DNA from 2 places in the Paenibacillus sp. FSL R7-0179 genome. Region 1 is predicted to be linked to the other one. Evidence: predicted binding sites of a transcription regulator. Region 1 holds the regulator's gene; the other holds the start of a gene.
The links. The regulator Rex, encoded in region 1, represses fermentation and respiration genes when NADH is low (regulators of the CRP and FNR family bind a similar motif). The targets are predictions, from matches to a motif close to TTGTGAAATATTTCACAA.
Positions count from the first base shown of each region.

Region 2: nirB (nitrite reductase large subunit NirB) is a predicted target of Rex. The motif match lies at 2,719-2,736, and genes of this name have one in related genera.

Region 1 is NZ_JBBOCC010000001.1:3,744,361-3,748,877, reverse strand. It holds gene MKX63_RS16520 (cell wall elongation regulator TseB-like domain-containing protein) at 1-344, opposite strand, end outside; gene MKX63_RS16515 (amidohydrolase) at 374-1,675, opposite strand; gene MKX63_RS16510 (redox-sensing transcriptional repressor Rex) at 1,665-2,315, opposite strand; gene dinG (ATP-dependent DNA helicase DinG) at 2,455-4,517, opposite strand, start outside.
Region 2 is NZ_JBBOCC010000001.1:3,482,036-3,486,552, forward strand. It holds gene MKX63_RS15180 (hypothetical protein) at 1-78, shown strand, start outside; gene MKX63_RS15185 (DUF6773 family protein) at 186-629, opposite strand; gene MKX63_RS15190 (helix-turn-helix transcriptional regulator) at 607-831, opposite strand; gene ric (iron-sulfur cluster repair di-iron protein) at 1,058-1,753, shown strand; gene MKX63_RS15200 (hypothetical protein) at 1,952-2,572, shown strand; gene nirB (nitrite reductase large subunit NirB) at 2,841-4,517, shown strand, end outside.

The DNA of each region.
Region 1 (4,517 bases):
CGCATCTTCTCTTCCGAGGTGCCTTTGCTCAGCTCTTCGGCATACAGGCCGTTGTCGCCTCCGGCAGGCTTGCCCTCCAAGGTGAAACGGACCCACACCATCAGCTCGGTCCCCGCTTCATTTTTACCGGTCAGCACCCAGTAGATCTCATTGTCATTCCAGACGGATTTCTGGGCCTTGGTTACCTCTGTCAGTCCGGCTCGCGCCCGGGCCAGCTCCTTGGCTTCACTCCGCTCGTTCCACTGGTCCTTCATAATGTAGGCATAGAACTGGCTTAGTCCGAACAGAAGGAGCAGCACCACGGTAATCCCCAGCCAGATCCATTTTCTCCTCTTCTTCTTCACCACACTGTTTCCTTTCCCGTTCCCCTGAATTACCGTTTAAGCAGGCTCTCGAACGTCTCCTGTGCTTTGCGGCGGATAGCTTCTTCATCCAGTGTCAGGCATTGTCCATGCTTCACTACCTGCTGGCCGTTCACCCATACATGCTCTACATCCTTGGCGCTTGCCGAATAGACGGCATGGGAGAGCAGATCGGTATGCGGCAGCAGATGAGGCTGATCAATATCCAGCGCGATGAAGTCGGCCTTCATCCCTGCTGCAAGCCGGCCTACCCCGCTCAGGAAAACAGACTGCGCCCCGTACTCCGTAGCCATCAGCAGCGCCTCAGGAGCCGGTACGGCTGTAGGATCACCGCTTACGCCTTTATGGATCAGAGCCGCCAGCCTCATCTCTTCAAACATATCCAGGTTATTGTTACTAGCAGCGCCGTCTGTACCCAGGGAGACCTTAACCCCGGCTCTCAGCAGCTCAGGAACACGTGCAACCCCGCTGGCCAGCTTCAGGTTACTGCCGGGATTATGCGACACACCAACATTATAGCGGGCCAGAATCCCGATCTCCTCATCGTTCAGATGAACCCCGTGGGCAATGAGCGAAGGACGGGTGAACATTCCCAGCTTCTCCAGATGCGCGACTGGACGAAGACCGTAGTCGGCCACGTTCTGCTCCACTTCATGGCGCGTCTCGGACATATGGGTATGCATCGGCAGATCCAGATCATGCGCAGCCTCCACGAACTTCATGAAAAACTCTGGAGGACAGGTGTACGGGGCGTGCGGCGAGAGCATGGTAGTGATTCTGCCGTCAGCCTTGCCGTGCCAGTTACGGGCAAAAGCAACCGCTTCAGCGAGCTTCGCCTGCTGCACCTCTTCCGGACACAGCCCAATCACGCCGCGCATTAGCACCGCTCGAATACCGGATTGCTCTGTTACTTCCGCAACACGGTCCATATGATCATACATATCGAGGAAGGTGGTTGTGCCGCCCTTCAGCATTTCCAGCACGGACAAAGAGGTTCCCCAATATACATCATCACCAGTGAATTTCTCTTCCATCGGCCACATCTTCTCCTGCAGCCAAGTCTGAAGCACCATATCATCGCCGTATCCGCGCAGCAGCGACATGGCCGTATGTCCATGGGTATTGACCAGTCCCGGCATGAACAGCAGACGGCTGCCGTCTACGACCTGGGCGCCAGCCTCCACTACCGGCTCAGCTTCACCTATGTAAGTAATCAGATCATTCGCCAGGGTCATATACCCGCTCAGAACCGGCTTATCGCTGCCCGGAACCAGAAAGTGCCCGTTCTTGATTATCGTGATCTTACTGCTCATCTTCAGCCTCATCCTTTCCATCATGCAAATAATAGGCCAGGCTCTGCAGATCTGTGGTGAAATCTGCGGCATGAATCCGGATATTGGCAGGCGTCTTGAGAATAACCGGTGCGAAGTTCAGAATCGCCTCGATGCCGGAGTCCACAAGAATATCAGCTACATTCTGGGCTTCGCTGTCAGGTACGGTAATAATCCCGATCCGGATGCCCTGGGAGCGGATGGTATCGCTCAGCTCCTCCATCGGCTGCACAACCAGCGAGTTGATCTGCTGGCCCACCTTCGGCGGGTAGGCATCGAAGATCGCAGTAATCTTCATCGTATCCTTCAAGTAAGCGTTATAGTTAGACAAGGCATGACCGAGATTACCGGCTCCAACCAGTGCAACATTAATTTGCTGATCAAGCTTGAGAATATGGCGGATCTTCTCAATCAGATAGGATACATCGTAGCCGATGCCCTTTCGGCCGAAATCACCGAAATAAGCGAGGTCCTTACGGATCTGGGCGGGATTCAGATCAAGCTTCTGGCCCAGCTCCTGAGAAGAGACTGTGGAAATTTCACGTTTTTGGAGATCGTTCAGGAAACGCAGGTACACTGGGAGCCTGCGCACGACGGCCTCCGATATTTTATCCGATTTCATGTATTCTCCTCCTTAAAAGTTGTGTTAGACCCTTACAATTATAGCAACCGTGCCCCCCCGCCTGCCGGAGCGGCAGGACAGGGCGGGAACGGATCTTCAGGTTTATCATGACTTATTAATAATAGCAATAGCAGATGAATTAGGAAACCCCGCCGTCCTCCAGCCATTCGGCAATTCTCGGGACCATCTGCTCGGTGAGCATATGCTCCATCTTGGGACCGGGGAGTGAATACAGGAAGTACTTTCCGTAATGCGATTCAATGACTCTGGTATCGTACACAATTACGATGCCCCGGTCCTGCGCCGTGCGGACCAGCCGCCCGAAGCCCTGCTTGAAGCGGATGACAGCCTGCGGCACGGACAGCTTCATGAACGGGTTCTTCTTCTGTGCCTGAAGCAGCTCCGACTTCGCTTCTGCCAGCGGGTGATTCGGCGGCTGGAACGGCAGTCTGACAATCGCCAGACAGGTCAATGCTTCTCCGGGGATATCCACCCCTTCCCAGAAACTGCTGGTACCCAGCAGGACCGAGGCCGGGCTGTCCTGGAAGCGGCGGATCAGCTTGCTCCGGCTGCCGCCTTCCACACCTTGTCCGAGCACCGCGATATCCTGGGAGGCAAGCGCCTCCTTCAGCGGATCATAGACCTGCCGAAGCATCTTATAGGAGGTGAACAACACCAGCATCCGCCCCCGCGTGGTTACAGCAGTCTCGGCAAGAGAGTGAACGAGGGTGTCCACAAAGCGGGCATCCCCTATGCTTCCCTTGACGCTCGGGAAGTCGCGGGGAATAACCAGCAGAGCCTGCTCCCTGTATTTGAACGGTGACGGAAGCAGCGCTGTCATCAGACGACCCTGCTCCGCAGCTTCACCAAGACCCAGGTTATCGATCATAAACTGGAAGGACTTATCCACGGATAAGGTGGCCGAGGTCAGGATGATACTCTTCTTCTTGTCGAAGAACAGCTCCCTGAGCTGGGTACTGACATCAACGGGAACAGCATACATTTGCAGAGACTTCCCCTTATAATTACCGCTTCCCTCCAGCCAATACACGATATTCTCATCGTTCAGACTCATGAAAAAGCGGATCTGCTCTCTAATGGATGCCAGATCCTTGAATAACCCGCCGATATCAGTCACAAGACTGTCCGAGGAGGATTGGCTGTCCGTGTCACGCATCTCACTGAGCATTTTGTCACCCTTGCGGATAATGTCGCTTAGACTGAGGTTCAGTGTATTCTCAAGGGCGGCCAGCTCCTCCCAATCCTTCGGCTTCTTGCCCGGCTGCAGGCGCGCCACCAGCTGGCCTGCTTCACCGGCTCCGGCATCGCTGCGCTCGGGCAGCAGGCTGAAGAGCCGGTCGCTGAGCGCATCCCAGGATTCCTTCACCGTCAGAAGATCGGGGTAGATCCGGTCGATCACACCGCTCCATTCGGAGGCCTGCTCACTGCCTGAAGACTGCAGACTCTGACGGAGGGCAGGCAGCTGCCCGCTCCGGCTATCCTTGTAGAGACGGGTGAGGGTATGGGCGAATGTGAAATATTTCATCTGCATACCAAGATGCTTACCGGCAATATCCTCCAAATGATGGGCTTCATCAATAACAAGGTGGTCATAAGCAGGAAGAAGCTGATGCCCCGCTTTGACATCTGCGAACAGCTTGGAGTGATTGGTGACCACAACATCGGAGATCCCGGCTTCATGCTTGGCGCGGTGATAATAGCATTTGCGGAACCAGGGACAGGCGCGTCCCAGGCAGGAGTCGGTATCACTGGCTACAGTCTCCCAGAAATCGCCGCCCCGTCCGCTTAAGTTAAGCTCCTCATCATCGCCGGTTGTCGTCTGGGTCAGCCATACGAGCATTTGTGCAGCGGTAAGGGCCTCTTCTCTTGGACTTGTAAAGTCCTTTTTGTTCATTCTATGCTCGAACTTGCGAAGACACAAATAGTGCCCTCTTCCCTTAAAGATGGAGGCCTTGAACGGGAACGGCACAACGCTGGTCAAGAGCGGAATATCCCGCTCACGCAGCTGGTCCTGAAGGTTAATGGTATGAGTGCTGACCATCACCTTCTGATCACTTTTCACACTATGGTAGATGGCCGGAAGCAAATAACCCAGCGATTTACCGGTGCCGGTTCCCGCTTCAATCAGCAGATGCTTGTCCTGCTCAAGCGCTGTAATGACCTCATGGATCATCAGCTCCT
Region 2 (4,517 bases), 260 kb from region 1:
TCACGGTTCGCCGGACTTGGCCCTTACCTGAAGGATGCGCAGGGCAAGCGGACTTATATGCAGGCGACGGTTCAATAAACAAGGTAAACTCGAAAAAAGAGTTGAACTTGAAGCGAGGTCGTCACTGCGGTGAACATTTGGACTTCCGGCCGCTGCCCAGTTTGGATTTCCTGATATTAACCGCTCTACTCCGCCCGGTTATTCCTACGCCGGATCAAGTACACAGTGCTTAAGATGACCAGTCCTGCTGTAACAGAAATGATTAGTATTACCGTCCCGTTCGCACCGCCGTTAGCTGCGGATTGGGCGGTTGGATTCACGAAGGTAACAATAAGAATACAGGCCGCCACCACAATGGCCAGTACTGCACCGGCTATGCTTTTCCCGCCTATTCCGCTCTGCCTGCCGTCAGGTCCTACATACGCACCGCTCCAGATCAGCCGTACCAGATAGGAACCCACACCCAGCATGAAGATTGTGTAATTGCTAAGCGGATACTCCAGCCACTTCATTCCGTAGTTTTGCAGCCCCATGTCTGCCAGCAACAAGAATGCCATCAAAAGAAATGCCTGATTCCCCGCCTTGTGACGCTTCTGCAGTTGTCTCTCATCCAGGTTCGTTCTGCTCATCCTTCGTTCCCTCCCAAAATAGTTGATCCAGCGTCTTCCCAAGTGTTTCACAAATGTCAATGCACAGCCTCAGGGTGGGGTTGTAATCACCGTTCTCAATCGCGATAATCGTCTGCCTTGTGACCCCCACGGCATCTGCGAGTTGTTTTTGCGACATGTCTTTTGCCGCTCTGGAGGCTTTGAGCCTTAAGTTTTTCCCCATTCCCTCACCTCACGCATATTGTAAAATATATAAAACAAAATGTCTAGTATATTTAACATTGGGATACTGAAATTTCACGTTCATTAAAATTTGTTATATTCAGTGCGTACAATCACAAGTTTGGCCAAAGGCCAGTGATAAGGTGTAGAAGTGAAAAGCAGCACAAACCTACATCTTAACCTGAGGAGGGGCCAACATGGCGTCCAATCAATTAAACGATACAACAATTCATCCCGGGTTCACCCCGGAAGCAATGGTCAGAGATATTGTCCTGCAGTTCCCCAAAGCTGCAGATTATTTCAAAGCACAGCGGATCGATTTCTGCTGCGGAGGTGCCAAGCCGCTGGCTGAAGCTGCGGCCGAGAAGGGTCTTGATCCGGCAGCAATGGTACAGGAGCTGAACAAGCTGCAGGAACAGCATCCGGTGCTGGAAGAGGATACCTCATGGAACGAGGCTTCGTCAGAGGAGCTGGTGGATTATATTGTGAACAAGCATCACCGTTACCTGCGTGAAGAGCTTCCGCTAATCAGCCAGAATGTAACCAAGGTGTTCCGCGTTCACGGTGAGGATTCACCGCATCTGGGAGAAATGCACCGCCTGTTCAATATGCTGCGTGAAGAGCTGCTGCAGCATACGGCGAAGGAAGAAGAGAGCGAATTCCCTAAGATGCTGGCTTACACTCAGAACCCGAGCGAAGAAGGACTTGCTGAGCTGCGCGGATTGCTGCATAATCTGGAAGCCGAGCATGACGGGGCCGGAGAGATTCTGCGTGAGCTGCGCAGAGTTACTAATGACTACACACCGCCCGCACATGCCTGCACGACTTATCGTCTGACCTATGCCCGTCTTGAAGAGCTGGAAGGCATGACCTTTGAGCATGTGCATCTGGAGAACAACATTCTGTTCCTGCGTTATCAATAGAATCTGCTGCAAGGTAAAAGTCCCTTCGGGGGCTTTTTACTTTATATACCGGGAGAAATGATTTGAGAACCCTTCCTCTATGCGTTATCCTTAAAGAGTCTGGGAAAATACATATGAAGGCGGTGCCGTGGGATGTCCACGAAATGGATTCGCTTAATGCTGTGCCTTCTCTTGCTGGCCGCGGCAAGCGGTTGTGGCTTGGGATCAGGGAATGGCGGCAGCAGTAACGGGGGCCAGGGATTAACCTTTTCGGTTAAGGTAGGGGACAGCGAAATGGCCGGGAGCTCGGCCAGATTGCTTAACGAAGCTTACGTACCCGGAAATTCATTAATAGAGCTGTTCAAGAAGAGCGGCGTTGTTACTTTTTCAGCGGATGGAACTAGTATTCTTGAGGTGAACAAGGTCTCCCTGGGTGAGGATATGAGCTGGGAGATTCAGGTGAACGGCAAGAAGGTTCAAGAGCTGAATACGGCCCTGGAACCGGGTTCAGCCATTACGATGTCAGCAGGGCCTGCCGGAACCGGAAAGCTGTTTCAGCCTGTCATCATCACGGTGAACGGGGGGAGTGAGCAGCCGGAGCTGACACATTCGCATGTGCTTTCTTTCATGCAGGATATGTCCGTCAAGGGACTGCTCAAGAATAGCGGTATGGTCCGGCTTGCTGAGGATAACCGTACCGTTCTTACTGTAATGGAATATACCCCGCTCAGCAGCGAGGAATGGAGACTGAAGGTCAACGACAAAGGGCTGCTCGGCAATGGTGTGGACATGAAGCTCAGTCCGCAGGACAAGCTGGAGATTTCTCTGGTACTGAAATAAGCGAATGAAGTAAATGAGTGAGAGTGTGTACCCGATGAACGGATATCTGTGCGAAACTGCATGGGTATCCGTTTTTTTGAATAATAAATCTCTATGCTTCACGCCATAAGTTGTCCAGCATAAGGACTGCGAACTCGCCTCCACTTGTGTGAAAAAATTCACATAAGGTGTGACTGTGGTCACACTTGCCATGGAATGGGGGACAGTATAATTTCTCTATCAGGTAAAGTTATTGAAGAAATCAGAGTTTCAGAAGGAGGGTCTACCAGTGGCAGCGGAAAGAGAAAAGTTAGTGCTGATTGGGAATGGCATGGCGGGAGTAGGCACTATTGAGCAGATTCTGAAGCTGGGCGGCGCTTATGATATTACTGTCTTCGGCAGTGAGCCGCATCCCAACTATAACCGGATTATGTTGTCCTATGTACTTGAAGGCAGCAAAACGATTGAAGACATCATTCTCAATGATCTCGGGTGGTATGAAGATAATCATATTACACTGCATACCGGCACAACGGTTACCCGGATCGATGAACAGAACAAAGTAATATTGACCGATAATGGACTGGCGGTTCCTTACGATAAAGCAATTATTGCAACAGGCTCGAATTCTTTCATTCTACCCGTACCCGGCAGCACTAAGGATGGGGTAGTCGGCTTCCGCGATATCGCGGACTGCGATGCGATGCTGGCAGCGGCGAAGCAGTACCGCACGGCGGCTGTTATCGGCGGAGGACTGCTGGGTCTTGAAGCGGCGAAGGGCCTGGTCAATCTGGGCATGGATGTTACCGTTGTGCATCTGCTGGAGGATCTGATGGAGCGTCAGCTGGACCGCACCGCTTCTTCAATGCTACAGGCAGAGCTTACACGACAAGGTGTGAAATTCGCCATGGGCAAGCAGACGGTTGAATTGACCGGCGAAGAACGGGTTACCGGTCTGCGCTTCAGTGACGGCAGTGTGCTGCCGGCAGAGTTTGTAGTAATGGCTGTGGGAATCAAGCCGAATGTCCAGCTTGCGAAGGACAGCGGAATCACTGTTAACCGCGGGATCGTAGTTGACGATTATATGCAGACTTCTATGGCAGATGTGTATTCTGTCGGCGAATGTACAGAGCACCGGGGAACCTGCTACGGACTCGTTGCACCGCTATTCGAGCAGGGCATGGTTCTCGCCAAGCATCTGTCAGGTGTACAGACTCCAGGTTACGAAGGATCGGTTGTAGCAACCAAGCTCAAAATTTCCGGGGTAGATGTATTCTCCGCCGGTGAATTCACCGAAACGCCGGAGCATACCGTTATTTCTGCCAAGGATGAATGGAAGCGAACCTACAAGAAGATTTTGCTTAAGGATAATGTGATTGTCGGTGCCGTTCTGTTCGGTGATGTAACGGAATCTGCGAACCTGCAGAAGCTTGTGAAAAACAGCACAGAGATGACGAATGAAATCTATGATGAGGTTATGGGCACAAGCTGCTGCGGCGGAGGAGGAGCCAAGAAGGGGATGTCCGTTGAAGCGATGGCTGATGAAGAAATCGTCTGCGGCTGTAACGGCGTAACCAAAAAAGCGATTGTGGATGCTGTTACGGAGAACGGCTTCACTACGGTGGATGAGATCAAAGCCTGCACGGGTGCAACCCGCTCCTGCGGCGGCTGTAAGCCGGTGGTGGAGCAGATTCTGCAATTCGTTCTCGGAGACAGCTTCCAGCAGAGTGCCAAGCAGGGAATCTGCAGCTGTACCTCGCTTAGCCGGGATGAGATCGTAGCCGAGATTACGGCAAAAGGCCTCCGGACCACCAAGGAAGTCATGCATGTCCTGGACTGGAAGCAGGCAGAAGGCTGTTCCAAATGCCGCCCGGCAGTGAACTATTATCTGGGGATGATCTACCCTGACACTCATGAGGACGAGAAGGAATCCCGGTTCGTCAATGAACGGATGAGCGCCAATATT